DNA from 3 places in the Roseibium album genome. Region 1 is predicted to be linked to each of the others. Evidence: riboswitches for the same ligand, from Rfam matches in the RefSeq annotation. Region 1 holds a riboswitch; each other region holds the start of a gene.
What was found. A riboswitch is a leader RNA that binds a small molecule or an ion and turns the genes downstream of it on or off. The one in region 1 is predicted to bind cobalamin.
Positions count from the first base shown of each region.

Region 2: it holds a riboswitch for cobalamin, as region 1 does, so the genes downstream of both, ACO6TI_RS23950 (DUF1636 family protein) here and cobU (bifunctional adenosylcobinamide kinase/adenosylcobinamide-phosphate guanylyltransferase) in region 1, are expected to answer to the same signal.
Region 3: it holds a riboswitch for cobalamin, as region 1 does, so the genes downstream of both, ACO6TI_RS24775 (energy-coupling factor ABC transporter permease) here and cobU (bifunctional adenosylcobinamide kinase/adenosylcobinamide-phosphate guanylyltransferase) in region 1, are expected to answer to the same signal.

Region 1 covers NZ_OZ247583.1:4,423,686-4,433,449, forward strand. Annotated here, with positions in the region: gene ACO6TI_RS20100 (trimethylamine methyltransferase family protein) at 1-1,176, shown strand, start outside; gene ACO6TI_RS20105 (LysR family transcriptional regulator) at 1,218-2,192, opposite strand; gene ACO6TI_RS20110 (ABC transporter substrate-binding protein) at 2,486-4,048, shown strand; tRNA gene ACO6TI_RS20115 (tRNA-Asn) at 4,172-4,247, opposite strand; cobalamin riboswitch at 4,574-4,787, shown strand; gene cobU (bifunctional adenosylcobinamide kinase/adenosylcobinamide-phosphate guanylyltransferase) at 4,821-5,372, shown strand; gene cobW (cobalamin biosynthesis protein CobW) at 5,369-6,466, shown strand; gene cobN (cobaltochelatase subunit CobN) at 6,545-9,764, shown strand, end outside.
Region 2 covers NZ_OZ247583.1:5,215,013-5,224,776, reverse strand. Annotated here, with positions in the region: gene ACO6TI_RS23980 (STAS domain-containing protein) at 1-142, shown strand, start outside; gene ACO6TI_RS23975 (Na/Pi cotransporter family protein) at 142-1,803, shown strand; gene ACO6TI_RS23970 (ATP-binding protein) at 1,816-3,669, opposite strand; gene ACO6TI_RS23965 (response regulator transcription factor) at 3,666-4,319, opposite strand; gene ACO6TI_RS23960 (YrhK family protein) at 4,817-5,551, opposite strand; gene ACO6TI_RS23955 (ABC transporter substrate binding protein) at 5,635-6,573, opposite strand; cobalamin riboswitch at 7,104-7,315, shown strand; gene ACO6TI_RS23950 (DUF1636 family protein) at 7,694-8,098, shown strand; gene ACO6TI_RS23945 (ABC transporter ATP-binding protein) at 8,095-8,868, shown strand; gene ACO6TI_RS23940 (ABC transporter substrate-binding protein) at 8,884-9,764, shown strand, end outside.
Region 3 covers NZ_OZ247583.1:5,375,042-5,384,805, reverse strand. Annotated here, with positions in the region: gene ACO6TI_RS24780 (Ig-like domain-containing protein) at 1-1,262, shown strand, start outside; cobalamin riboswitch at 1,499-1,712, shown strand; gene ACO6TI_RS24775 (energy-coupling factor ABC transporter permease) at 1,764-2,444, shown strand; gene ACO6TI_RS24770 (HAD family hydrolase) at 2,524-3,249, opposite strand; gene ACO6TI_RS24765 (dimethylsulfonioproprionate lyase family protein) at 3,384-3,992, opposite strand; gene prfH (peptide chain release factor H) at 3,989-4,651, opposite strand; gene ACO6TI_RS24755 (RNA ligase RtcB family protein) at 4,648-5,844, opposite strand; gene ACO6TI_RS24750 (YHS domain-containing (seleno)protein) at 6,223-6,708, opposite strand; gene ACO6TI_RS24745 (hypothetical protein) at 6,927-7,298, opposite strand; gene ACO6TI_RS24740 (AraC family transcriptional regulator) at 7,478-8,434, shown strand; gene ACO6TI_RS24735 (NADP-dependent isocitrate dehydrogenase) at 8,723-9,764, opposite strand, start outside.

The DNA of each region.
Region 1 (9,764 bases):
GTCGGCGGAAATAGAGTATATTTCGGCACCGGTGGAGCCGCCGTTCAGACGCTTGACATGCAAAGCGGTGTGTATCGCCCTTCCACGCTTGAAGACCTGCATGATTTCACGAGGGTTCAGGATGTTTTGCAGAATGTCAGCTGGTTTACACGGTGCTGCGTTGCAACGGATGTAGCCGACAACTACGACCTCGACGTCAACACGGTTTATGCTCTTCTCAAGAATACGACAAAGCCGGTCGCCACGTCCTTCACGCTTCCCGAGCACGTGGCGCCAATCGTTGAAATGCTGGATATCGCTGCCGGTGGTCCGGGAAAATTCGCCGAGCGGCCGTTCCTCAAAGCGCATATCAGCCCGGTGATTTCACCGTTGCGCTATGGTGAGGACGCCGTTGGCGTGGTTTACGAATGCATCAGGCACAACATTCCAATGTCATGCATTACGGCCGCTCAGGCGGGCGCAACTGCGCCAGCTACTCTTGCCGGGTTTCTCGCTCAATCGTTGGCGGAAACCCTGGCAAGTCTTGTGATGGTGCACGCGATTCAGCCCGGTTTTCCGATGATTTTTTCAAACTGGCCGCTGGTCATCGATCTCCGGACCGGGGCGTTTTCCGGTGGCGGCGGAGAAACGGCCGTCCTCAATGCGGCTTCCGCGCAACTGACCAACTGGTTGGGTCTGCCATCCGGCGTTGCATCGTCAATGACCGATGCCAAGGCCATCGATGCGCAAGCCGGTGTTGAAAAGGGCATTACCAGCCTGGCGGCGGCCCTGGCGGGTGGAAATCTGATCTATGAAAGTTCGGGCATGACTGCGTCATTGCTCGGCGCCAGCTTCGAGGCATTTGTTCTCGATGATGAAATGCACTCGCTGACCTATCGGGCGTTGCGCGGGATTGAGGTGTCACCCGAGACCCTGGCATTTGAGGCCATTCGTGATGCCGTGCTGGGAGAAGGACACTTTCTGGGTGGGCAGAATACCTATCAAGCTATGGAGCGGGACTATTTTTATCCGTCACTTGCCGACAGGGACGAACCGAGGACCTGGGCCCAGAACGGAGCACAGGATGCGTGGAACCGCGCACGCCAGCGCGCCGCAGATATTCTCAAAGACCACCATCCAACCTACCTGACACCAAAGCAAGACGAGCAAATACGAGCCCGGTTCAAGATTTTGTAAATGGCAATCAAAATACCAATATTACGAACAAAAACAAATAATTATTCAATAATTTTAAAGTCTTCTTTTAGCCATGGACTTGATCCGTGAAGAGGTTCGACAACGGCATCCTGGATCAGGGTCCTTATTGCCGTGTCCACAAGATCCAAGACCGATCGTGAGCAGTCTGCATTCGCCAGAATTGCGAGCGTTCGCGCGAAGCCCTTGCCGGGAAAACGATGCATTTCGACATCGGATTGAAAACGACGGGCTCTTGAAAACAACAGGGGTGTCGTGATGGTCCAGCCTGTGCCTGCTGCGACCATGGCCAGAAGTGTCTGGTTGTTTCCGCATTCGAACCTGTGTGGAGGTGAAATTTCCATCCTGCGCAACTGGGCTTCGATCTGCCTGGCGATGAACAGATTGCCTGAAAACCTCAGGAATGGGAGATTTGCACCGCCACCCACGATCTCTTTCGGTGTCCGTCCCGTGTTTTTTGGAACAACGAGAACAAAGGGATCGCGCATCAAAGGCCGGTCAATGAAATCCCGTGTCCTTTCTGTCGGCGATGCCGCGATGCCGATATCCAATTGGCGATTGCGCAACATCTGCACAATCATGTGGCTGGAATCCGTGTGATAGAGAAAGTCGCAGTTCGGCATCGTTCCGAAAAGGGAAACGGCAAGCGAGGGAATAATGTCGCTGTCAAAGTCCTCAATCGTCCCGAGGCGCAGATACCTTGCTTCCGACATGTTCCCGGCTGCAGCTTCCGCTCTCGCTTTTCGAAGCTCGTGCAGCGCATTGTCGATATTGCGAAGAAATATCTTGCCTGTTGGTGTCAGGATGAGAGGGCGCCGGGAATGATCGAATAGATCAGCGCGCAGCGCTTCCTCCAGACTGCGAAGATGATGTGAGACGGTGCTGGCTGACAGGCCGGTTTCGGTGGCAACAGCCTGAAGTGATCCTCTGTGGGCACACAACTGGAACAACTCCAGACCCTTGAGACTCAGATCCCTGATATCCGTTTGTTGAAGCATTGCTGCCCTGCGCCTGTAAAAGTCGATCATGTAATTCAATTTTTTCGAAGTAATAATGCAATTTTCTCACAAAATCGAGTTGCTCCTGTTTCTGCGGGAAAATGTGTGGAAGCGTAGTCATCGAACAGCGAAATTGCGGACGATGATCGGCGCGAGCCAGGTGCAAGACAAAGATTGCCCAAGTGGTTTTGATCGAGTGGTTTTCATTATCCCGGCCGATCCTTGTCGACATACGCAAGCAAAAACCAACAAGCGGGTACCAACACGGAAAGTCTCAAGACGGGAGGAAGCAAATGAACGAGGGGCTGAAAGCGGCAGGATCGATGAATCGCCGCACGTTTTTACAGACAACAGGCGCTGCCACTGTTTTGGCGAGCAGCGTTTTCCCGCGTTCGGCGGTGGCCGCCCCGAAACGTGGCGGCGTCATTCGTGTCGCCAAGGGACACGGACAAACCACCGACACGCTTGATCCCGGAACCTGGGAAAACGGGTTCATGATCGCCCTGGCCTATGGATTCAACGGGTATCTGACGGGTGTTGCCGCGGACGGTTCGGTGGAGCCGCAGCTTGCCGAAAGCTGGGAGGCTGACTCCGAAGCGAAAATCTGGCGATTCAAGTTACGCCCGGGTGTCACCTTCCATTCAGGAAAGTCGATAACGCCCGAAGATGTCGTGGCTTCGATCGACTTTCACCGCGGAGAAGCTTCGACATCTGCAGCCAAACCGTTGCTTGGCTCGATTGAGGACATCTCGATTGACGGGCACACGATTGTCTTTGCACTGTCTGCCGGGAGCGCCGACTTCCCGTTTACATTTACCGATTATCACCTGGCCATCCTGCCGGCCGGAAATGGATCCATTGACTGGCGCTCGCAAGATGGTGCGGGTCCCTACAAGCTGACCGATTTCGATCCGGGTGTTTCCGCAACGCTGACGCGCTTTGACAATGACTGGGACAGCGAACGTGGTTTCTTTGACGGTGTCGAGTTGCTTGCCATTGTTGACCTGAATGCGCGGACAACGGCCCTGATTTCCGGGGACGTTCATGTAATCGACAAGCTGGATCTGAAGACCGTTGGCCTGATGGGGCGCCGGCCGGAACTGACCATCCACTCGGTAGCCGGCAATCAGCACTACACCTTCGCCATGTCCACAAACAAGGATCCCTACACCGATAAAAATGTGCGGCTTGCGTTGAAACACGCCATCAACCGCCAGGAACTGGTCGACAAGATCCTCTTCGGCTACGGCGCCGTCGGAAACGATCATCCGATCGGACAAGGTCAGCAATTCTTCAACAGCGAACTTGAACAAAGAACCTATGATCCGGACAAGGCAAGGTTCCATCTGAAGGAAGCCGGACTTGACGGCTTGTCAGTATCGCTTTCGGCGGCGGATGCCGCATTTCCCGGAGCCGTGGATGCCGCGGTCCTTTACCAGCAATCGGCAGGCGCAGCGGGGATAACTCTCGACATCAACAGGGTGCCGAATGATGGCTACTGGTCGGATGTCTGGATGAAAGACCCGTTTTCGGCGGTCTATTGGGGTGGTCGTCCGGTTGAAGATGCCATGTTCACGACCGCCTATGCCTCAGGTGCAGCGTGGAACGACACATTCTGGGACAACGCGAAATTCAACGATCTTCTGGTCGCTGCTCGTGCCGAGTTGAACACCGACAAGCGACGGACGATGTACTATGAAATGCAGTCTATCCTGAACGAGGATGGCGGCGCGATCGTTCCGATGTTCGCCAACTATGTCTTTGCAACGGCAAAGGATGTGGTTGTCAGCGAGGCCATGGCCTCCAACTGGGACATGGACGGTGAACGCTGGATGGAACGCTGGTCGTTCGTCTGAAGCAAATCGGTGAGGGCGGTTCACCCGACCTTGCCACTTCGCTTGTCAGACGCTCTACGCTCATTCAGACGGCATCATATGTTGCTGCCGGCACGCGCGAACTCGAAATTTTTTTGGAAAAAATGGCTCCCCAGGCCGGACTCGAACCAGCGACCCAGCGATTAACAGTCGCTTGCTCTACCAACTGAGCTACTGGGGATCACCACGTCGGGGCCGGTGCGAAACCGATCCCGTCGATGGAGATGCGTATATCAAAGGCTTGATCCGTTTGCCAAGCCCCCGCGCGTGTTTTTTTCACCCTGTCATCATTTTTTTGTTTCTGGAGTGGAAAATAGCAAGGATAACAGGGCGCTAATGATAATCTGGACTTTGGAAAACTGTTCAAACCACTGAGCTCGTTTACTGGCTTCAAACCGTCTTTCCGCGAGGTGGCTGCGCCTGGAAGGCGTGGGTTCGGCGCCTGCCGCCGTTGCCGAGACCTTTTCTGAAGATCGATTCCGGTGCTTGTCTCCGGCTGAATATGTGTTTAGGAAGGATTTCGACGGTTTCGGTGACGGCAAATGGCCTGATCCGGATGAAACGGGAATCCGGTGTCTGCGTCTGACGCCAATCCGGAGCTGCCCCCGCAACTGTAAACGGCGAGCGACTGCACGAAAACCACTGGTCAGGGAAGACCGGGAAGGGGTGCAGGAGGCAACCAGCCGTGAGCCAGGAGACCGGCCGTCAATTGTGCAACCCTTGGCGCTGTCGGGTGGACAGCGGGGAGAAAGATGTGAGCGAAAGTTCAGGATCAAGGTCCACGCTTGTCTTCGGCGGTGCCCGTTCCGGCAAGAGCCGTTTCGCCGAACGCCTTGCCATAAATTCCGGTCTGGAAAAGGTCTACGTTGCAACCGGTGCAGCGTATGATGATGAAATGGCGGACCGGATTGCCGCGCATCGGCAACAGCGTGGCGACGGCTGGATCACGATTGAAGAGCAGCTCGACATTGAAAACCTGCTTTTGTCCGAGTGCCGTCCCGGGCGGGTGCTGCTGGTGGACTGCCTGACGCTCTGGCTTTCCAATCTGACGTTCGCCGACAGGGATATTCCGGCCCACGCCGCAAAACTCTGTGCCGCAATCAGGCAGGTGCGAGGTGCCTGCATTTTCGTATCAAACGAAGTCGGCATGGGGATCGTGCCGGAGAACAGTCTTTCAAGGTCGTTCCGCGATGCGCAGGGACGGCTCAATCAGGATATCGCTGACGCTTGCAACCAGGTCGTCTTTGTGGCTGCCGGTCTGCCCTTGCTGATGAAACCCCACACGCAATTGGAAATCACACCATGACGACACAGAACCTGCAGCCGGGTCAGAAAATTCCGGCAACGATTGTCACCGGGTTTCTGGGCGCCGGAAAAACGACGCTGATCCGCAATCTTCTGCAAAACGCCAACGGCAAGAGAATTGCCTTGATTGTCAACGAGTTTGGCGACATGGGCTTTGACGGATCCCTGGTCAATGGCTGTGCCGACCCCGATTGTGCTGCCGAGGAAGTTGTCGAGCTCACCAACGGCTGTATCTGCTGTACGGTCGCCGACGACTTCCTGCCAACCATGGAAATGCTGCTTTCCCGGGAAACACCACCAGAGCATATTGTCATCGAAACGTCCGGTCTGGCACTCCCCCAGCCGCTCGTGCGGGCGTTCTCGTGGCCGAGTGTCAAGACCAGGGTGACGGTCGACGGCGTGGTGACGGTCCTCGACGCTGCTGCCTTGGCGGAGGGCCGGATCGCACTCGACGAGGAAGCCCTGGAGGCACAGCGTGCCGCGGACGAGGCACTGGATCACGAAAGTCCGGTTGAGGAACTGTTTCAAGACCAACTGCGTTGCGCCGACCTTGTTGTTCTCAACAAGGCGGATCTTGTGGCAGCCGACACGTTGAAGTCGGTCGAAAGCGGCATTCAGGCAGAGATCCGCCCGGCGGTTCACATCGTCTCCTCGGAAAATGGCACGCTGCCGATCGAGGTATTGCTCGGCCGCCAGTCCGCAGCTGAAGATGATATGGCGGCGCGGCACGAGCATCACCATCATCATCACGATGATGACCACGAAGATCATGATGACCACCATCACCATCATGATCACCACCATCATGACGATTTCGAGAGCCACGTTCTTGAGGTTCCCGCCTTCGACGCACTGAAAACAGCCGAAACGAAGGTTCTTGAAGCAATGGCACTTAAAGGTGTGCTTCGGATCAAGGGTGCGGTTCGGATAGAAGGCAAATCGGCGCCGGCCATGGTTCAGGCAGTTGGCCCACGCGTGGAGACCTGGTTTGCGGCTGGCGCCGAGAGTTCCGGCAGATTGGTCGTGATCGGTCTCAAGGGTTTCGATCTTGAAGCTGTGAGCGCATTGCTTGGCACCCTAAGAGCTGCCGCCTGATATCGGCGAATTTTCCAGGGAATTGGTCCTGCTCGGGAAACTCCCCGTCGGGAAACAGCAAGAAGAAGACACGACCTGATGCACATTCTCGCCAGCCAGACGCGCAGAATTGACGACGGCGGTGACGCTGTCGATCTGGGGCAGGCACCGGCCGACATCCTGTTCCTGTCTGCAGCCGACACGGAATTGGGCAGTTTTTCTGCCGCACATTCTGCGCTGGGGACCGACTGCGCGAGTCTGAGACTGGCCAACCTCATGGCGTTGTCGCATCCCTATTCGGTGGACCTTTATGCGGAACAGACCGTGCGAGGGTCCAGGTTGGTCATCCTGCGCATTCTGGGCGGCATTGAATACTGGCGATACGGGATCGAGCGCTTCGAAGAGGAAGTTCGGGCGTATGGCCTCGATCTCATTGTTGTCCCGGGCGACGACAAATGGGACGAGGCGCTGACGGCAAGGTCGACACGGACGAAGGAGGAAGTGCACCGTTTCTGGCGATACTGCGTTGAAGGCGGTGCGGGAAACTATGCCAACGCGCTGCGTTTTGCTGCCTCTCTGCTCGGCTCGGGGGACGAGCCTGCGCAACCGGTACCGCTACCCCGTGCAGGGATCTATCAGAAAGGCCAACCGGCAGCCGACCTGGATACGTTAAAGGCCACCTGGACAGAAAAATCCAGACCGGTCGCAGCAATCACCTTCTATCGGGCACTGGTCCAGGGCGCGCAGACAGCACCTGTCGATTCGCTGATCGAGGTGCTCGATCAGGCCGGCATCAACGCCTTGCCGATCTTTGTTTCCAGTTTGAAGGAAGCGGAATCCGTTGCGATCCTGGAAAGCCTCTTCGCCGGAGCGAAGCCGGACGTCGTCCTGAACGGCACGGCGTTTGCGGTCTCCAAGGCAGGAAGAACACATCAGCCGACCCCCCTGGACAGGATCAACAAGCCGGTATTGCAGGTGGTGTTCTCCTCGTCTTCGAAGGAGGGCTGGGAGGAGAGTGATCAGGGCCTGTCGATCCGCGATCTGGCGATGCATGTGGTTCTGCCCGAAATCGACGGCCGTATTCTGTCCCGCGCGGTCTCCTTCAAGGAAGAAGGCGTTTTTGATGAAGCCACCCAGTCAACTCCCGTTCGCTTCACGCCGGTGCCGGACCGGATCGGATTCGTATCGGACCTGACGGCCAACTGGGCAAGGCTCGGAAAAATCCCGGAAAGCGAAAAAAAGACAGCCCTGATCCTGGCGAATTATCCGAACAAGGATGGCCGTCTCGCCAATGGTGTCGGCCTCGATACTCCGGCTTCCTGTGTGTCACTGCTGGCTGCAATGCGCGCAGCGGGATATGACACCGGCAACGCTCCGGAAAGCTCTGCCGGTCTGCTGGACATTCTTGCATCCGGCGTCACCAATGCGTTGCCCGGGCGAAGGGAACGCGTGTGTTTCGAGGAACTTTCCCTTGTCGACTACCAGCGTTCATACAGCAGGTTGCCGGACAAGCTGAAAACAGCCGTGACCGGTCGTTGGGGAGCTCCGGAGGAGGACCCGCACCTCGTCGACGGGAAATTCAGATTGGCACTTCATCGCTTCGGCAATCAGGTCGTCGGTATCCAGCCCGCACGCGGTTACAATATCGACCCGAAGGAAACCTATCACGATCCGGATCTTGTTCCACCGCACCACTATTTCGCTTTTTACATCTGGCTGCGACAGAGTTTCAGCGTCGATGCGATAGTTCATCTCGGCAAGCATGGCAATCTGGAATGGTTGCCGGGAAAAGCACTTGCCCTGTCGGAGAATTGCTATCCGGAAGCTGTGCTCGGACCTGTTCCCAATATCTATCCCTTTATCGTAAACGATCCGGGCGAGGGCGCGCAGGCAAAGCGGAGAACCTCCGCTGTCATTGTCGATCACCTTACGCCGCCGTTGACGCGGGCCGAAAGTCACGGTGTGGCAGAAGAGCTGGAAACGCTACTGGATGAGTATTATCTCGCCAGCGGCGTCGACCCGAGGCGTCTGAAAGCACTGACCCGCGACATTCTCGATGCGGCCACACGTCATGGTCTCGACCTGGACATTGGCATTGACGACACGATGGATGAGGACACACGCCTTGCTCGACTCGACGCGCATCTTTGCGACCTGAAGGAACTCCAGATCCGGGATGGACTGCACATTCTTGGCCAAAGTCCCGTTTGCGATCAGCTTACCGATCTTCTTGCTGCACTCGCCCGCGTGCCACGCGGCAAGGATGCCCATCAGGACAGCTTGCAGCGTGCTGTCGCGCGTGATCTGTCCTTGCACGGTTTTGACCCGCTCGATTGTGACTTTTCAGACACCTGGACAGGGGCGAAACCCGACATTCTCAAGGATGTCTCCAGCGCACCCTGGCGCTCCAACGGAGACACGGTCGAACGGATCGAGCTGTTGTGCCGTGACCTGATCGCAGGCAGTGTGATCGCGAAAGAAGCATGGCCGGAAACAAGGGCAGTCCTGGGCGATATCGAAGGGTCACTTCGACCCTCGGTGATGACGTCGGGACCAGCTGAAACGAACGCCGTATTGACAGCGCTGAGCGGAGGTTTTGTCGAACCCGGCCCGTCCGGCGCGCCATCGCGCGGGCGCCCTGACGTCCTGCCTACAGGCAGAAACTTTTATTCTGTCGACGTTCGTGCCGTCCCGACTGAAACCGCATGGCGGCTAGGCAGGCAATCGGCGGATCTTGTAGCTGAACGCTTTTTCCAGGAGGAAGGCGAGTGGCCGCAATCACTGGTCCTGACCTGCTGGGGCACTGCCAACATGCGCACGGGTGGCGACGATATCGCCCAGGCGATGGCGCTTATCGGCGCGCAGCCGGTTTGGGAACATGGATCTGGCAGGGTGACCGGATTTGAAATCCTGAAACTTTCGGACCTCGGGCGACCGCGTATCGACGTCACTTTAAGGGTATCCGGGTTTTTCCGTGACGCGTTTCCCCACCAGATGGACCTGTTCGACAGCGCAGCACGGGCTGTCGGAGCTCTTGAAGAACCCGCTGACGCGAATCCTGTTGCGGCTCGGATGCGGTCTGAAAGAAGAAGATTGGAGACGGAAGGCCTGAGCGCCGACGAGGCAGCGATACGCGCCGGGTACCGTGTCTTCGGATCAAAACCGGGTGCATACGGAGCCGGGCTCCAGGCCCTTGTCGATGAAGGGATCTGGCAGGAGAAAAAAGACTTTGCCGATACTTTCCTGACCTGGGGCGGATACGCCTATGGCGGGGGCGCATTGGGCGAAGGAGCGCGCAATGAACTGGAAACCCGTCTGG
Region 2 (9,764 bases), 790 kb from region 1:
GATGCGATTGCGCCGTCAAGCCGGCCAGTTGGGAGTGTTCGGTCTATCGGGACGGGTGCAGGAAGTATTCGAGTTGTCCGGATTTGTTTCCGTCCTCGATATTCATCCGGACGAAGTCAGCGCACGCGGAGAAGTCCGCTGATGTCGACCCAAGCGATGATCGCCGCGACCATGTTTGCGGGACTGGGTCTGTTTTTCTTCGCGATGCATTTTCTTTGCGTCAATCTCAAACGCCTGGCCGATCAGAAACTGAAACAGCGAATCGCAAGGCTGACGTCATCAGCTCCTGCGGGGCTCTCTGTCGGTGCAATCCTGATCGTCCTGACACAAAGCGGAACTGCTGCAGTGTTCCTGCTCGTCGGCCTGTTGCGTGCCGGCATGCTGACGTTGAAACAGGTGCAACCTGTCATCCTGGGGCTCAATTTGGGAGCCGGCCTGATCGTCCTGTTTCTGACAATGGATATTCGGATTGCCGTCCTGCTGCTGATCGGGGCCACCGGGGTTCTCTACGCTTTCGGCCCGCGGCACAAAGAACAGATCACAGGTGCTGCGATCGGTGTCGGTTTGCTGTTTCTCGGTCTGCAGATCATGCGGGATGCCGCTTCGCAGCTTGAAACACAGGCTTGGTTTGTTCATTTCGTTGAATCGATTGCCGGAGTGCCGCTGCTGGCATTTTTTGCCGGCATTGTTCTGACGCTGTTTGCGCAATCATCGATTGCCGTTTCTGCAGTCATGATTGTTTTCCTGCAATCCGGTCTTCTGGGTCTGCAGGACGGGATCATGTTTGTCTATGGTGCCAATGTCGGTGGCTCTATTTTGATGATGTTGTTGTCAATCAACTTGTCGGGCGTGCAAAGACAGGTAGCTCTTTACAAGTTCGGATTGAACATAGGTTCTGCGCTGATACTTGTGCCGCTGTTCTACCTGGAGACCATGACCGGATTGCCATTGGTCATTTTCCTTGTTTCAAGTCTGAGCGACAATCCGGGGACGCAGGCGGCTTTGGCATATGTCCTGTTCAACGTGTTGCCCGTGCTGGTTCTCTTGTTGCTGCTCAACCAGAGTGCCGATCTGCTCAGGAGGATCAGTCCGCAAACCCGGGTCGAAGTCGGCGCCATGCCAAAACACCTGGTTCCGCCGTTCCCTGAACCGGCATGCATTGCGCAACGGCTTGTCGAACTGGAGTTGATCCGGTTGCTTCAACTGATCGCCGACGGATTTGACTGCTTGCGTGTTGGACGAAAATCCGGAGATCTGCATGAAAACCTGGAGGCAACCGCAGCACTTCACAAGATTATCGAGGAAGCCGTCAACGATATCGCGGCAAGACGAACGCTTTTGCCTGAAGACCATGAGCGGATCGATATGCTGGTACGCATCCTCTATACGGTCGGGGCTATGCGCGACACCCTAAAGGACCTTGGGTCCGAAATTGCCTATCTGCGCAGACAACGACCAGAGCTGACGTTTTCGGACTCCGCGATCGAGGGACTGGACGCCATACTCAGCGTGCTGATCTCGATCGCGCATGACCGGGATGCGGATACTCTTGAAATTCTTGCACGGCTGACCTCCAAAAGGGGCAACGGCATCAACGCGATCAAGGTCGCTTATCTTCAGGACGAAAATCTTCTGAAGATGCGGGACCGCGGCCGTTTGCTGAACGCGATGAATCTATGTGAGCGATTGATCTGGCTATTTGGCGAGACGGGCAGGGCATATGGACGAGTGGGCCGCAGCCAGGTTGAAGTTCTTTCCTGCGTTTTCGAGACGCAGGCCGGACTCAAACGGCAGCGCGCATAGAGACAGACGGGCTCAATGCAGCGAGATCGGCATGGTAAAGGAAACGACGGTACCGTCACTCGTGGAGACGATGTCGAGGCTTCCGTCAAGTTCGCTGGCGCGCCTGCGGATGTTCTTCAGACCGTGCCCGTTGTTTGCTGCGTGCTGAAAACCGCGGCCGTCGTCCTCAATGTTGATCTTCAGCATCTGCCTGGGCTCGGCCTGTAGTGAAAACCGGACCTTAACCTTGCTGGCGCCGGAGTGTTTGACTGCATTGGTCGTGGCCTCCTGCAGGATGCGCAGTATGTTGAGTGCGTGCGAAGGGTTGAGACCCTCTATTGCCGGAATATCAATCATCTGCCAGTCGAGTTCTATGTCGTGTAGCGCCAGTTGTTGTTCTGCGCGCTCCCGAAAAGTTCCAAGCATCCCGGATATGTCGTTTTCCACATCGAGAGATCCGATCAGCATCCTCAGTTCCTCAAGCGCCGCCTGTGCCGAGGTCTCGATCTGATCGGGATTGGATTCGCCCATTCTGCTCATCGCGATGATCGACATCAGTTGACCTCCAAGACCATCATGAACGTCGCGCATTATCCGCCGGCGTTCATCGTGCAATGCCTGCTTTCCCTCAAGAATCTGGCGCTGTGAGAAAGTTTCCCGAAGCTGGTTTTCCTTGTCCGCAATTCGCTCCTCCAGCGTGCTGACGAGATCGTCGACATGGTTCATCGAATGGATGAGACGCTGGAAGAAAATGACACTCAAGGAGGGCAGAATAAGGATGTAGACAATCCGGAAATGCAGGAAATTGCTGTCCGGTGTCACATTGGCAATGATCAGGGTGTCGTGAACGACGAGACCACAGGAGCAAAGCGCGGCAATGAGAAGAAGCGCGCATTCCCAACTGCGCTGCCATATGGCTGCACGCACGAGTACAAAGATCGTCCAGCAAACGATCACCAGCGAAAACGGCACAACGATAAACCTGTCGAGATAATCGAAAACAGGAGAAGGCAGGACAAGGAAGCCAATGGTTGAAAGCGCCGGAAGAACAAAGAGATACCAGGCCGGGAAGGGCAGTTTCCGGTTTGCGAGACTGATGTTGAACAGCAAACCTATAACGGTAAGCCAGAAATTCACCACATAGCCGAGAAGTGCGATTGCGTGCGAGATATCGACAGAGCTGGGCAGATAGATCGGAATGCCGTGAAGACTGCTGAAAAGCAGCAATATTGCGCAATAAAGTGCGGCTGGTTCGTGTTTGCGACTGATCCAGAGTATCAACAACAGCAGTGCCAGCAGCAATTGCCAGAATACGATCAACTCCGGCAGGCGAACGGCGCGCAGATAGTGCCATTCAAAGCTGTTGCGCAAAAGGCTCGACGGACCAATATAGACGTCGCTCAAAAAGCCCACCAGTTTGCCGCCCGGGGTCATGTCGATTTCGAGCTGGTTGATACCCGGTTTCAATGTTCCGCCGGAAAAGAGAGCAAAATACGGAATACTTTGATCGGGGATCAGGTCTCCACTCAAAAGCCCTCCGGTTGAAAGCTCCGTACCGTTGACCCGTACCGTAATCTGACCGGAGTAGTTGGGGACATAGACACCCCAGCGTCCGTCCCCGGTCCGGTATCTGAATTCGGAACGATAGACGCCTGCTTCGGCGGGACGTTCGGGATGAGAACGCCAGTTGTCCGGTAGCGCGACCTCGGTCTGTTGATCCTGAGCAGCGCCTTGCTGAAAAGTCATTGTCGTCAGCGGCGCGACACCTTGTGGCAGAGGAAGCATTTCGAAGGCGAGCACGAGCGTGATCACGATGGTGCCGAGCGCCCACAGGAAAAGCACGACAGGATGCTGCCAGACGGTCTTGTTGTTCGCTGAAGTGTTCAAGAGATGTTGATCAATCCACGCTGAATGGCTTCGAAAACAGCTTCGCCACGAGAATTGACTTCAAGCTTCCGATAAATGTTCTTGATGTGCGTCGGTACCGTGTTGCTTGAAATGCCGAGTTTCTCCGCAACATCCTTGTACGTGAAACCCTTGGCAATGCCCCAAAGTATATCCATCTCCCGTTTGGTCAGGAGTTCATCGGACTGATTGTCCTTTTCGGTCCCTTGTACGATTTGAATAATGAAACGCGCGACCGATGTGGAGATTGGCGACTTACCGGCGACAAGTTGTTTGACGGACTGTGCGATATCGAGGGGGCGGGAATCCTTCAAAAGGAAACCGGACGCACCGCTTGCAATGGCTGTTACGACGCTTTGTTCGTCACCCAGAACGGAAATGACCATAATTTCCATTTCAGGGTGCGTTTTTCTGGCTTGCCGAATCAGATCGAAGCCGTGGCCGTCTGGCAGTTTCAGGTCCGTGATCAACACATCCGCTGGAATGGTGTCGATGGCTTTGGAACCTTCGGCATAACTGGCGCAGGCTGCACGAACCGTAAAATCACCCTCTGACCCGATGCTCGTCTGCAAGGACTGCAACATGACCGGATCGTCTTCCACGAGAATGATATCGACCTCACGGTCAGTCATTTCAGCACCTGCAAAACACACGTTGAGCTATTGGAACATGATTATCAAAACCGGCGCCATCCCATATTGAGAGGATAGCGTAAGATCTCAATTCTCACCTATTCTGCAATCGGGCGTTGAGCAGCCGCCCTCGATACTGAAACCTGGACCTTGAACAGCTGAAGAAACACTCAGCTGTTCAGGGTCATTTTTTTGAGCATATTTAGTTTTTGCGTGTTGTTCAATCTGCCAGGAAACGTCATGACAACCCCTTAATGCATCACGAACGTGACTGCAGCATTGCCAATTCCTCGCGCCGTTGTCCTTGCGTCAAATGAATTGGCCGTTCCATTACTTTGCGCGAATGACAGACAGCGTTGGCCTGATGCAATCCGTTGGACCGTTTGCCGCCCGGTGTCTCGATTGACGGTTCGGAAAGACGCTGATCTTCATTGCGACCCAGCTTTTGGTTTTCCGGTCCGCAGGTATGAAAACCGCGTTCCGGACCTTGCAGGAGATCATTTCACCGGCGCGGGTTTCAGCTTTTGCGAGCGCGCGACGCCACGAATGACCAGGAGCGCACGCCAATAGTTGAAGACCCCGCCCAGCAGGAAAAGGATGCTGCCGGTCAGATACAAAAACGCCAGATAAGAAAAAAGTTCACGCGCATCGGATTTGCTTTCAATCGTCCAGAGATAAGGCACAGACGCAACGGCAAACAGCACCGATCCGGTCACAAAGGACAAGGCTGTCAGGTTCATCAATTGAAGCTTGATCAGAGATCCGGCAGTGATGATTTGCAGGACATTCACAACCGCACCGACCACAAACAGGAGACTGCCGACAACAAAACAGTACGCGCCCGCCTCGGTGGCATCATACCGTTTCAGGAAACAGACACTTCCGACAATGAAAAGGATCGTTCCAGTGACGTATGTGAGTGCAGCCAGGGTTTCCAGTCTGTCCCAGACAGAGGGTTCACCTTCACGGTGGCGACCCGCGTTGAAAACTTCCAGAAGGTCGTGTCCTGTGACTACGAGATAGAGCACGGAACCCGCGATGAAGGACCAGGCGCCGATATCTGCGTATTTCGCGAAGGCTGGAAAAAACAGTACGCTGCCGATGATGAAAATCACCCCGCCGATCTTGTAGAGCGCGGCGTTGAGACTTTCCCAGACAAGGTCCTTGCGTACGGTTTCGTGCTTGGCCAGCAGATCGAAATTTCTGGGCCTGTTGAGAAATAGATGCGGCATCGCGAAAAGCTATCAGCTGTTGACCGGGTCTGTATATGTTTGTTGTCCCAGGGGCCTTCAATGTGTCTGCAAGACAGGCGAACCTACTTGTAGACCACAGTGTTGGTCGCATTCTCAAGGCGAAGCGTTGACGCAGCCTTGCTGTCTGCATTCACGAAGAGGATAGCGTCAGCAGCGTCGATTTCGTCGATCGGCAACTTGTTTGGCTGAACATCGTCCAGCAGAATTTTCGCCGCCAATTCCGCTGCTGCCTCTCCTCGCTCACGATACTCTGTACCAAAGGCGAGCGTTATTCCTTCGTCGATATAGGCCGTTGACGATCCGATGCTGACGAGGTCGTCCGGAATGATCTCCTTGAGGATCCCGGAATGTGCGATGAACGACGATGAAGCGGTGACGTAAAGCGCGTCGACGCCTTCAAGCTGCGGGATCAGAGATGAAAGCTGAAGATCGGTTTCGTCCGCATCCGGTGCAAAGCGAAGCCGCTTGGGAGTGATGCCGAGTTTTTCTGCTGCAATCGTGAGGTGGTCGGCCTCTGAGACAGCGTTGTTTTCCCGCGGATCAAACAGGATCGCCATGGTTTGGACAGGGTGAATTTTTCGAAACAACTCCAGGTTCACGTCCGGTGACAGGGACATCTTGGCACCGGTCATGCCGGGGGGCGGGCAATCCAGGGACCCGACCAGTCCGACACCGACCGGGTCGGCCACGATATTGAACACACGGGGCACATTTGCGATGTCGAAATTATTGACTGTCTGCGTGACGGTCGTTCCGAAGGTGTAGATCAGGTCCCGTGTTTTCAGAACGTCGAGATTTTCCCGTAAAAACCCGGCCAGTTCTGTCTGGTCACGGTTTGCGTCAAAGTGATCAATGTCGGCATCGATGCCAAGTTCGCCCAGTTTTTCGACGAACCCTTCTTCGGCAGGCGTGAGGCCACGCCAAGTGATCATCAATATGGATTTGGTGTCATCGGCTGCCTCACCGAATACCGGGGTAAGAACCACTGCAACCAAGATCATACAACTAGTAATCAGGTTTTTCATCTTCGGGTGGCGGTCTCTCTTTTATGCAATCAATTTGGAAGTTTGCCCGGTGAGTAGAAGATTATTCGGATTATGCTTGGTATCAATGCCCATTTTCTTTTTCTTTGGCGCTATAAATTTCAAGGGGAAGGACTGGATACCGCATATACTGTCTTGAATTGAACGCAACCAATGTTCGCGAGCTCGCGCATTCACACTTTTTCACCGGCGATGATCCGGTCATGCATGAGGTGCTGGACTATCGTCTGGGCGGCTGGTCGAAACCATTCCTGTCTTGAGGTCCTGACATTTGATTGTGGCTCCACATGATCGAGAAGTCTTGTTCCAACGAAGCCCGCTCAATCCCTCCCGGCTACATCTGCACGGCACTGTTGGTTCTTTGGACTCTTGTCGAGTTGGACCGCGGCAACAAGGTAACAGAAACGGTTCAAACCAGCTGAAATTGCCATATGTCGCTGCCTGGAAGACACAGGTCGGTTTGTCGATTGACAGCTTCCTCAATTTCAGCCAATCAATGGTCTTATGGTTCTCGTATCCGGAGCCGGATCGGGATTAAAAGGGAACACGGTGCGGCGTAGCCAAAAGGCACCAAGTCCGTGACTGCCCCCGCAACTGTGAGCGGTGAGCAAACCTGAAAGCGCCACTGGGGAGACCCCGGGAAGGATCAGGCAAGCCATGACCCGCAAGTCAGGAGACCTGCCATTTCATCACAAACTTCAACCCGGACGGGGTGTTCCGGAGGAGCGGATGGCATGGCAAAACAGCGATCGCTGACAGAGTTAGACCTTCGGTTCCTGCAAGCCCCGTGTAATCGCGGAGGGCGAAATGAACCGGACCAGAAACGAAAATGCTGATTTCATACCCGTTTTTCTAGCCAAGGCCGGTGCTTTGGGCGAACGCGCAGCCAGAGCCATGTGCCCCAATGGCTGCAGATTTCCGCTTGCATCGAAAAGTGAACGTAATGTAATAACATTACATAAGTTGCGACATAGCCTTTTAAATGAGGTGCAGATTCCGGATCGGCGGTCTGATCATGAACAATCGGGCAGCTCGGATTCGGGCGGTGACAAACACGTGGAAACGTCGGGGATGGCAGATGAGTCGTGAATCGCACAAGATATTCGTCTGTACGTCCTGCAGGCACAATGGCAGCGACTTTCGGCCGGGTTTTGAACTGATCGCCAAGCTGCGGGAGGCCTTGACCTGCGCCTTACCGGTTGCCGGAAACGACTTTGAAGTTTCAGGTATCGCGTGCATGGCAGGATGCTCACGGCCCTGCACGGTTGCCTACAGAGCCAATGAAAAGGCGACTTATCTTTTCGGTGACATCGATCCGGAGACGGATATTGATGATCTGGTTGCCTTTGCCCGGCAGTACAGGGTTCTGGCGAATGGCTGGTGCAACTCTGCGGACCGTCCCGGCAAACTCCGGCGATCGGCACTCGCGCGCATACCGGCCGCAATGAGCGTGACCGAAGCAGATACGGCAACCGTTTCATGAGTGGCGCGGCCCTTTCGGCCAGGCAGGCCGGATGGCGCGCGGGGCAGGGCAATACCATCCTGCATCCCGTCAGTTTCGATCTCGCCGCAGGCCAGGTTCTGGGACTGGCCGGTGCCAACGGTGCGGGCAAATCCACGCTTCTGCGTCTACTTTATCGTTTTCACAGGCCGAGTACCGGTGCGATCTTTCTCGACGGTCAGGATATCTGGAAAATGTCCGCGAGATCGACCGCCAAGAAAGTTGCTGCCGTCCTGCAGGAGCAGCCCACTGATTTTGCATTGACCGTCCGGGAGATCGTCGCACTGGGCCGCCGTCCGCACGGGACGGGGTTTGCCGGAAATGGCAGCGACGACTTCGAAATTACCGAAGGTGCCCTGGACCGGATGGGATTGCTGCCGCTCGCCGCGCGATCCTTCGGAACGCTTTCCGGTGGCGAGCGCCAGCGGGTGATGGTTGCCCGTGCACTTGCCCAGGAGCCCGAATTGCTCATTCTGGATGAGCCGACCAACCACCTGGACATTCGCCACCAGCTGGAAATCGTTGCGCTGATATCCAGCCTCAACATCACTATCGTCACAAGCCTGCACGATCTGAACCTTGCCGGCCGCGTCTGCGACCGCGTCCTGTTGCTGCACAAAGGGGCGGCGGTCGCGTTCGGAGAACCGGAAGACGTTCTGACACCGGACCACATCGAAAAAGCCTATTCCGTGCAGGCGCGACTGGAACAACTTGCGCCGAGCGAACAAGCACATCTTACCTTTCATCTTTAAGTACCGGAGAATTCCATGAAACGTTTGGCAATCGGCCTCGCGACCACCGTTTTTGCAGGATCTGCGCTGGCACAGACCACGGTAAAAAGCTGCGATCGAGAAGTGACATTCGACGCTCCGCCAATGGCGGCCGTTTCCAATGATGTCAACCTCACCGAAATGATGCTCGTTCTCGGCCTCCGCGATCATATGGTTGGCTATACCGGCATTTCAGGATGGAAAACGCTCGATGAGGAAATGCGTGACGGCGTATTGGAACTACCGGAACTTTCCGCAAAGTATCCAACCAAGGAAGTCCTGATTGGCGCTGATGCGGACTTCTACTTCGCCGGCTGGAACTACGGCATGAAGGTCGGTGGAGAGGTGACCCCGGAAACGCTCGAGCCCTTCGGCATTCAGGTCTACGAACTGACCGAATCGTGCATCCACATCGGTGAAAAACCGAAAGTGTCGATGGCGGATATGTATAATGACCTGATCAATCTGGGTAAGATCTTCGGTGTCGAAGATCAGGCACATGATCTGGTCGCCGGTTACAAGGCCGAACTCGATAGCTATAAATCTTCTTTAAGACCCGGCGATAAGCCTCTGAAAATATTTGTCTATGATAGTGGTGAAGATAGACCGTTCACCGCAGGGCGTTATGCCATGCCAACGGCACTCATTGAAGCTGCGGGGGGTGTCAATGTACTTGACGATTTCGAAAAGAGCTGGGCCAAGATCGACTGGGAAACCGTGGTCGAAAAGGACCCGGAATTCATCGTTATCGTAAACTACGGAAACGTGACGGCTGAGCAGAAGAGAGATTTCATGATGCAGAATCCTGCATTGGCTGAAATCGACGCCGTCAGGAACGACCGGTTCGTTACGCTCGAATATGTCGAGGCGACACCTGG
Region 3 (9,764 bases), 950 kb from region 1:
TCACCTATCAGGTCTCGGACGGTAACGGTGGCCTTGATACGGCGACGGTGAACCTTACCATTGACGGTGAGACAACACCCGATGAGGACCCGATTCCGGATCCGGTTCCGGGCACCGACAAGCCGGTGGTCATCGATTTCGAAGGTCTGGCACCTGGTGAATACATGGGCGAGGCAGGATTCTCACTCGCGGGGATCAACGTCACGACAGATGGCCAATTGGCAGGCTCCCTGTCCGGGGCGACATCAGGCTTCACGATTTCGGCAGGTGGCTCGGATTTCGATCTTGACGGCATTTTGCTTCAATCCGTGACCCGCAGGGCGCGCGTGACTGTTGAAGCCTATGATGACGGTGTTCTTGTCGGATCGATGAAGGTTCGCATCAACTCAAAAGGCACTTACGAACTTGAACTGGATGAAAGGTTCGACAGCGTCGATGAAGTGGTGGTGAGCAGCCGAAGGGACAAACCCTTTTATGTCGACAACATCTCACTGGTGACGCAGACGGAAGGACCGTCCGGAGGCAATCAGGGGCCCGTCGCGTTCGATGACAGTTTCGCGACGAACGAATCTGGTGTTGTGAGCGGTAACCTTCTGGGCAACGACAATGATCCGGACGGTGGCGAAATGTCCTTGCAGACCGTTGCCGGCCGATCCGACGGCACGGCAGTTCTCGCTTCAGGCGCCATTGTCACATTCGCGAGCGACGGCACGTTCAGCTATGATCCGAATGGTGCATTTGACCATCTTTCCGACGGTGAAACGGCAACCGACATCTTTGTCTATGACGTTGCAGACAGCAATGGCGGAACCGACACGGCCGAAGTGGAAATAACCCTCAATGGCGAGGGAACGTCACCGGTGGAGACCCACATCGGTTTCGAAGGCGGCTCTCCGTGTCGCTGGTTTGACGAAGAAGATGAATTCGTCTTCACCAACACCTACGTGACGGCCCGCACTCGGGGTGTCTCGGAAGGAGATTACGCAGGACGCAGCTATGGTGACAGCCTTTCATTTGCGCGTGCCGACGGCGAAAGCTTCGATTTCGAAGAAGCAACCTTCACGGCTTTGGGCTGGCGCAAGGCGACTGTCACCGTAGAAGGTTATCTGGATGGCGAACTCGTCGGTGTGGAAGATTTCCGCATTCGCGCAAACAAAGAAAAGACGCTTTCCCTGTCCGATGAGATCTTCGATGAAGTTGATGAGGTCGTTGTAACGTCCAATTATGGCGTCATACTTGACGATATGACCCTTATGGTTTGATCCGTTTATCGGCACTGCGATACCGTGGACCGGGCAGACAGGTGGATCTCCTGTCTGCCTTTTTGCGTGATGGAAGGGTGGCCAGGTCGGCTCCCGTGACTTCCGTCATGCGTCAAATTTGCATCAGCCGGCTTCGTTCAAGACATGACCGGGCAACGCCCGTGGAAAATATGTGACGATGCCGCATTTCGACGGCTCACGGCAAAAATGCGCTTGCACCTGTTCCTGGAAAGAGGCAATCCTCGCTTATGGATGGTTCCGCCGATACGAACGTGAAGGCGGATGAAATGGGAACACGGTGAGGCGTACCCAACAGGGGCCTAGACCGTGGCTGCCCCCGCAACTGTGAGCGGCGAGCAAAGCCCGACATGCCACTGGCCGATATGGCCGGGAAGGCGGGCTGCGCAAGGACCCGTAAGCCAGGAAACCTGCCATCCAAACGGTCGCTCCGACCAATTCAGGAAACCTATCGCGCACGGAGGGTGCGCAAAGGAGAAAAACATGCATATCGAACCTGGCATCGTTGATGGTGCCAAAATCGTACTCAGCTATGGCACGGCTGCCGCTTCCTTCGGTCTACTCGGAAAACTCGCGCTTGATACGGTGCGCAAAAGTGGTGTTTCCGGTCTTGCCGTCCGTTCCCTGATTACCTCGCTTCTGGTCTTCAGCTTTTTCGAGCTGCTGCCGCATTACCCGGTCGGAGTGTCCGAGGTGCACTTCATTCTCGGCGCAACCCTGTTCCTGATGTTCGGTGCGGGACCTGCGGCGATCGGCCTGGCCGCCGGCCTTGCCCTGCAGGGTTTCCTCATCGCTCCGTTCGATCTGCCGCAATACGGCATCAACGTGACAACTCTGATCGTGCCGCTGTGGGCCGTGAGCCTGCTGGCAAAGAAAATCATCCCTGAAAAAACGGCCTATGTGGATGTCTCCTATGCGCAGGCCCTGGCGCTGTCGACGACCTATCAGGGGGGTGTTGTCGCCTGGGTCGCCTTCTGGGCATTTTACGGACAGGGTTTCGGCGCAGAAAACCTGGCGTCAGTCGGGACTTTCGGAATTGCCTACATGCTGGTCGTTCTGGGTGAGCCCCTTCTGGACCTGGCCGTTCTTGCGGGAGCCAAGACACTGGCACCATTCACAAGAACGATGGCGTTCAACAGCCGTCTTCACCAACCTGCTGCCTGAAACGCGGGCTGTTTTCAAATACGGGAAAGGGCGGCAACGGGCCGCCCTTTTTTTTGGCGATGGCACTGGTGGTATCGGTTCAGGGGAAAAACCCGATCAGGTCGGCTGCACTTTCCAGAACAACATCCGCATGCGGCGAAAGTTCCTGCCGTGCGCTCGTTCCTGTCAGAACTCCGATCGTCAGGCCGGCACCGGCAGCATGAGCCATTTCGATGTCGTGGGTGTTGTCGCCGATGACCGCGATTCCAGACGTGGGAACGCTGATCGCGTCGGCAAATCCATGCACCATGCCGGGTTCAGGTTTGGGACCGTGACCTGTGTCATACCCCGTCACGAAGTCGAATTTCGGTGCAAGGTTCGTGCCCTCCAGAAAGGCGCGGATTGCAGCTTCGCTGTCGCTTGAAGCAACCCCCAGCCTGAAGCCACGCGCCAGGAGCGCATCCACTGCCTCTCGAATGCCAGGCAGAGGGGCGGCATCATGCATTTTTGAAACAAATATGCGGTCGAGCTCAGTGGTCAGATCCGCGAGGCCAAAATCCGCACCTCCGGCTATCCAGGCCTCGGCGATTTCTTCAGAATTGCCCGCAGCAAGCAGCGACCCGGCCTCCGATCTGCGCGTTGCAAGATCCAGTCCGGTCAGCTCAAGAAACCGCTCTGCATCGGTTGTCACACCTCTTGAAGCCAGCCTCGCCGCTTCCTCGTAGGCAGGTGTCCAGGTTGCGTCGAAGTCGAGCAGGGTGCCGTCCTTGTCGAAGAGGATCGCTTTTGTTGCGGCTTTTTTTCTTCGCAGTTCTTCAGACGTCATGCGGGCCTCTGATGTGTGCTTTGACTCTTTGGGTGACATCGGCACTCTATTCGAATTTCTCTCTGCAGGGAGATCGCAAAAGCGGCATTTTCAGATGTGAAAAAAAATCAGCGGCTGCGACAACAACGGCAATTCTACCGGCGAGCAACCCCAAAGCTCGCCAGATCAAGATTTCCACTCCAGCGCCATGCACCGAGAAACGGTTCGGACAATGTCCTGCGTCCGTGTACTGCCCCCGCCGGATGATGAACAAAGGACCCGGGCGGCGCTTGCCCATATGGCGCGCCTTCGAGAACCCACTCGGCATTCCCGGCGATCACAAAGTATGTTTCTTCCGCGGCGTGGCTGGAAGGCGGGTAGTCGGTCCCGGCCTCGGAGACGAGCAGGCCAACGCGAACCTCGTTGTCCCGGACATGCCCGTCCGGACCGAGCAACTCCGTGGTGTAGAGGCTGTTTGAAACGTCGTCGGCAAGCCCGGTGCCTTGCCAGTGTTCCCAGTCGAGACTGGCCGCGCATCCGAGCACAAGCCTTGCGCAGTCGATGGCGTTGTCGAGTGCACATACCTGCCGAAGCAGTGCACCGGGGTGGTCTCGTGCAGGCCTTGCGTAAAAAGGCCGCTTCGACGCAGCTCTAAGCCTGACTGCGGCTGCGTCACCGCCCGATCTTCCTTCCGCGCTGAAAGCCGATGCAATTGCCAGAAGCAGGGCGTCGAAGGCCAGGCGTTCCTTTGCTGCTAACGTCATCTGCGGCCTCCAGACTGATTTTTCATTTCGGCAAAACGTTCACCCTTGAAGACCCTGACGGGATTGCCGCGCTCCAGCAACCTGTGCAACTGGTTCTGCGCCGACCGGTCCCGCGCAAGGTTCTCCTCTCGCTTGAGGATGAACCGTGCCACCAGCCGGTCAAGGGCAACTCTACGGTTTCTGTGTTGAGAGCGTTCGTCGGTGGAGACGGCAACCAGTCCGGTCGGCAGGTGTGTGACCCGGACTCCACTGTCGGTGGTGTTCTGGTGCTGACCACCGGGACCACCGGAGCGGAAGGTCTCGATCCTGAGCGCACCGGTCTCCAGATCGATCTCCGGCAGGTCCGAATTGTCGACCGAAAACACGCCGACATACCAGTTCTGCCGTCTGTGATGTGCGCGGAAGGGGCTTTTACAGATCCATTGGACGGTGCCGATCCAGGTGTTCGTGAATTCCGGCATCTGATTTCCGGACAGTGTAACCAGCGCGGATGACGGATCCGCGCCGTCGCAGCCACCTGACACATCTGAACTGAACCGCAAGTCGGCTCGCCTTGCCTCGTGTTCCATTTGACGAAGAACGTGGGCGACGGCCCTGCGGCATTCACGGGGACCGTCACCGCTTGTCACCAGGAGGTGCTTTCGACTGGAAGTGCTCATCGCATCGCCCTCCTATCCTTCAGGCGACCGTGTTTGTCCCGCCGCGCGGCTGCGAGTTCCCGGTTCACCGCCTTCTTGAACGTCAACAGCGGTTTCAGCGTTGCAACAGATTGTGCCAAATCGGACGTCCGCAGGTCGTCCAGCACCTGGTTAGGATCCTTGTACGCGTTCGGTGCTTCCTCGATGAGGAGCTGGCGATCCTCGCAGATGACGTGTCCACCAAACGATGTCCGGATCAATCCGTCCCGGTCGGAACGGGTCGTTCCGGCGCGACCGGCCATCGACCGGCGATCATATTTTCGGCCCGAGCCGTGGGCAAGCGAGGCGAGTGCCTCCGGCCTGTTGGCCTTTGGCACCAGCAGATAGCTAAGGGCATCCCGGGATCCGGCGAGCGGAACCAGCGGCATGTCGGCTTTTGCCGCGCCCTTCCTGTGCAGAAGCCCGTCGTCGTGCTCCTCAATCAAGTTGTGGGGTGCGTCCGCAACCAGCCGAAGGTCCGAGCGGAGCGCACGCGCGGCTCTTTCGGCAATCAGCCTTCTATTGAGGCTCGCCCAGCGAACCGCGTCGTTGTGCGCTGCCAGGTAGGTCCGTCCGACGGTGCTGTCGAGGTCCAGCCCGGAAAAACTCTCCAGAACCGTACCGAACACGGCCATGCCAAGTGATCTGGACCCGGAGTGCACCAGCAGCATCAGGTCGCCTTTCCTGATATCCGTGCCCGCAAGCAGGCAATCATCGGACAAGCTGTCGAGCTCCTGCAATTCACAGAAATGGTTGCCGCCGCCAATGGTCCCAAGCGCGACCGGATGAAGATCAGTCGGCAGGCCATCAGCTGCAAGACAAGCGCCGGGGTCTCCATGCCACGGTTCTTCCAGCACACGGATTTTCTGTGCGGCCTTGTCGAGCCGCAGTTTGCGGGCCGGCAGGTCGAGCGCAAACAGGCTCATGCCACAGCCGATATCGTTGCCGATCAGTTGAGGATAGATGCGGTCAGCCAGAATTGCGCTGCCGACCGGGCCGTATTTGCCTGGGTGGAGGTCCGGAAACGCGGCGACATGCGACACACCGGCCAACCTGGAGACAAGATCGAGCTGTTCTTCAGCCGCGCCTTCGATCCAGGTGGTCCTGGAATAGAAACGATGGATGGGCGCAGCATCACTTGAAGACGCTAGCCCTTCCTTTTGAGAAGTGCCCATTTGGGAACCCTTTTGAAAACAGGAAATACATCGGGTGCAAGTCAGTCTTGCACCGGATTGCCTCCACCGCACCGCGAGCGCGGATCAGTACAGGTTTGCCGCCGTCCTGGGCGCGCGCAACATGATCGTCATGTCTTTCTGTCCCGTCTTCAAAAGTCATTGTGCCGCTTGGCGCGGTCGCAGTCACATAAGCCTTGGCCACGCAAACCACAACCCGCCAGCCTTCAGAGCGGACAGTTCGCTGGTGGGTGTTGTGGTTGTGCAACGAGGTCAGGCCGGCCGGACATGCCCGGGGACGAAAAAGATCAGGCGCACCACTGGGCGCGCCTGAAATCGTCAGGGAGTGACTCTGTTTCTTGCCGTCGGGATCAAAACCGATCAAAGATCCTTGGCGGCGGTTGTGCGGATCTTTTTCCAGTTTTCGTCGGCCTTGGCGATGGTCCCTGCCTCGTCCTTCTGGAATTCACGAAAGATCTCCTCGTTCAGGAAGAGATAGAGCTTGCCGTCGACGATGGCCGCAAACTGGGGATCGCCGTCGAACTTCTTGCCAACCGAAACGCCGAACGTGCAGAAGCCGCCGTTTTGCGGCAAGTACGCAGCCGGCTTTGCGGTGAACTTGTCCATGGTCTCCTTGGAGGAGAAATAATAGGCAACACCGTCGTGAACCGCCGTGTGACGGGCCGCGCCGTCAATCCGGTTGCCGAGATTGACGAAGGTGACGGGATCTACACCATGCATGCCAAGCGGGGCACCTGCAGCCGTAAGGCCGCTGGATGTGTTGTATTCGTCGGCCGAAAAGGCCGGGCTGGACAGGTTCGCAATGCTCAGAAGCGTTGCGGCGACAAGCGTCTTGGACAGGGACATATTGAATTCTCCTAATCTGGATCTGTAAGTCGTTCGGCCGGTCTTTGCACCAGACATGTGTACTTTGCGTTCAGAATTTTGATTGATCCATGCTCAAAACCCCTCCAGAATTTGCCGATCGTCCGGCTTGTACGCAAAAAGAAAACACCGGCGGGGAGCCGGTGCTTTTCAGGTTCAGATGCCGGGAAGGCGTTGATCGCAGGTGAGGTCATCACATTTTACGCGGCCTGCGGTTCGGCGGCTTCCGGCTTGTGAAGGGAGACGACGGTCAGAACGGCGAGGGCGTTGACGACGTAGTAGGCGAAGTCGATGCCCTTGAAGCCGAGGACGAACGGAGCGGCCAGGAAGACGACACCGACCGCAAAATCGACGATCAGGTGAAACGAATAGGGTACGACCCGGATCAGGCCGGTTTCGTGATCGGTCAACATGGTCAGGATCAATGCCGCAACGCCGGTGACAACCGACAGCCAGAAAGCGAGCGGGTTGGACTGGCCGAGATTGAGGACCACCGGCAAACCAATCAGGCCGAGCGCGACCGGATAGTCCAGATAGGCATGGATGTTTTTTGTGACAAAGCGAATGTTCATGTCAGGCTCCTGGATAAAGGCTGGTTGGAGGCGTGTGCCTCTCGTGGCTTAAGATGATCCGCACCATCCGATTGATCCATGCACGAAAGTCCCTGAAAATTGACTGATCGTCCGGGACACTTGCGATAGATAGGTAAATCCCGCACAACAGGGGGAGACATTACCGAAGATGGAAACGCATGAGACATGACGCCCTTAGCCAGATCCTTGACGCGCTGAAGCTGCGTGGGTCGATCTATTTTCACACCAACTTCTCACCGCCCTGGGCAGTGCAGGTACCGGCATTCGGCAATGTTGCCCGGTTCCACATGGCCATGCGTGGAGCCTGTTGGCTCAAGGTTGAGGGCTATGCTTCGCCCATCTATCTTGCGACCGGAGACCTGGTGGTCATTCCGCACGGTGCAGCCCATATCCTGTGCGACGAGCTTGGCCGGGAACCCACTTCCGTCGACCGGGTGCTTCAGGAGACCGGCTATACGGGGGAAGGTGCGCTGTATTTCGGTGGCCCGGAAGAAGAGCAGAGCTGCAAGCTTTTTTGCGGCCACTTCGAGTTCGAGGACGGCTCGGTTCATCCGATTCTGGAAGCGCTGCCGCAGGTCATTCATGTTCCCAATACGCAGACGATGAACGCCTTCTGGCTGGAAACGGTGATGCGCTTCGTTGCAAGCGAGGTTCGCGCGACCATGCCCGGCTCCGACGCCATCGTCCACAGGCTGACGGAGATCATCTTCATCCAGGTTGTGCGTACATTTGTCGACCAGCAGGGTGACCGGGCAGGGTGCCTCGCCGCAGTGCTCAACCCGAAGCTGGGGCGGTCGATGTCCCAGATCCACCTGGCTCCCGAACAGCCCTGGACCGTGGAAACGCTGGCTCGTGAGGCGGGTATGTCACGCACCGTGTTTGCCGAACGCTTTACCGATCTCGTCGGCATGACGCCGCTTGCCTATGTCACGCATTGGCGCATGGAAAAGGCCCGCCGGGACATCCACGACACCGACCTGCCGCTGATCGATATCGCGGAGAATATCGGCTACGCCTCGGAAGCTGCCTTCAACCGCGCCTTCAAGCGCCAGTTCAACCAGACACCGGGCCAGATGCGGCGCATGGGGGCGGACGTGGCTGCGGAGCGAATATGATGGTTTCGTGCTGATGGCCGCCAACCCATGTCCGGCAGTCGACAAAGGGCTGCAGTCTTCCCGATTTTGAGCTCATCCTTCGAGACAGTGCTGTCACCAATCCCCGGGGACGCGCAGAAACACCGTTGTTCACCTTGTCCTTCAGGGGCGACCCCGGACGCGGGGGAGCGAAGATCCGGGACGACGCGAGTTGTGACTGTCCACGATGTGCAGGATTTTCAAACTTCATCCTAAAAAACAAAAGGGCGGAAAATTCCGCCCCTCGCGATCGCAATCATGTTTTGTTGCTTAGCCGATAATGCCGTTCAGCGTTGCGCTCGGGCGCATCACTGCGTCGACCTTCGCCTGCGGCGCGTGGTAGTAGCCGCCGGTGTCTGCCGAAGAGCCCTGGACGCTGTTGAGTTCGCCGACGATCTTGTCTTCGTTGGAGGATAGCGCCTCGGCAATCGGTGTGAAGTGAGCCTTCAGCTCCGCGTCCTTGTCCTGGGCGGCAAGCGCCTTTGCCCAATAGAGCGCGATGTAGAAATGACTGCCCCGGTTGTCGAGGCCGCCGACGCGGCGCGCGGGCGACTTGCCGTTGTCGAGCAGGCCTTCAATCGCCGTATCGAGAGCATCTGCCAGGACCTGTGCCTTGGCGTTGTCCTTGGCATTGGCGAGATGTTCGAGCGACGCGCCAAGGGCACAGAATTCACCGAGTGAATCCCAGCGGAGGTAATTTTCCTCCTGAAGCTGCTGGACGTGCTTGGGTGCGGAGCCACCGGCACCGGTCTCGAACAGGCCACCACCGTTCATCAGCGGGACGATCGACAACATCTTCGCCGACGTGCCGACTTCCAGGATCGGATAAAGGTCGGTCAGGTAATCGCGCAGGACATTGCCGGTAATTGCAATCGTGTCCTCGCCGCGGGCAATGCGTTCGGTGGTGTATTTTGCCGCTTCCGTCGGAGCCATGATTTTCAGGTCCAGACCGGACGTGTCGTGCTCCGGCAGGTAGGTGTTGACCTTCTTGATCAGCTCCGCGTCATGGGCGCGGTTCTCGTTGAGCCAGAAGATGCCCGGCATGCCGGAAAGACGCGAGCGGGAGACGCCGAGCTTGACCCAGTCACGGATCGGCGCATCCTTTGTGCGGCACGCGCGCCAGACATCACCTTCCTCGACTTCGTGTGAAATCAGCGTGTTGCCGGCTTCATCAACAATGCGGATGGTCCCGTCGGCAGGCGCCTTGAAGGTCTGCGGGTGAGAACCGTATTCCTCGGCCTTCTGGGCCATCAGGCCGACATTTGGCACTGTCCCCATCTTGGATGGATCCAGCGCACCGTTTTCACGGCAG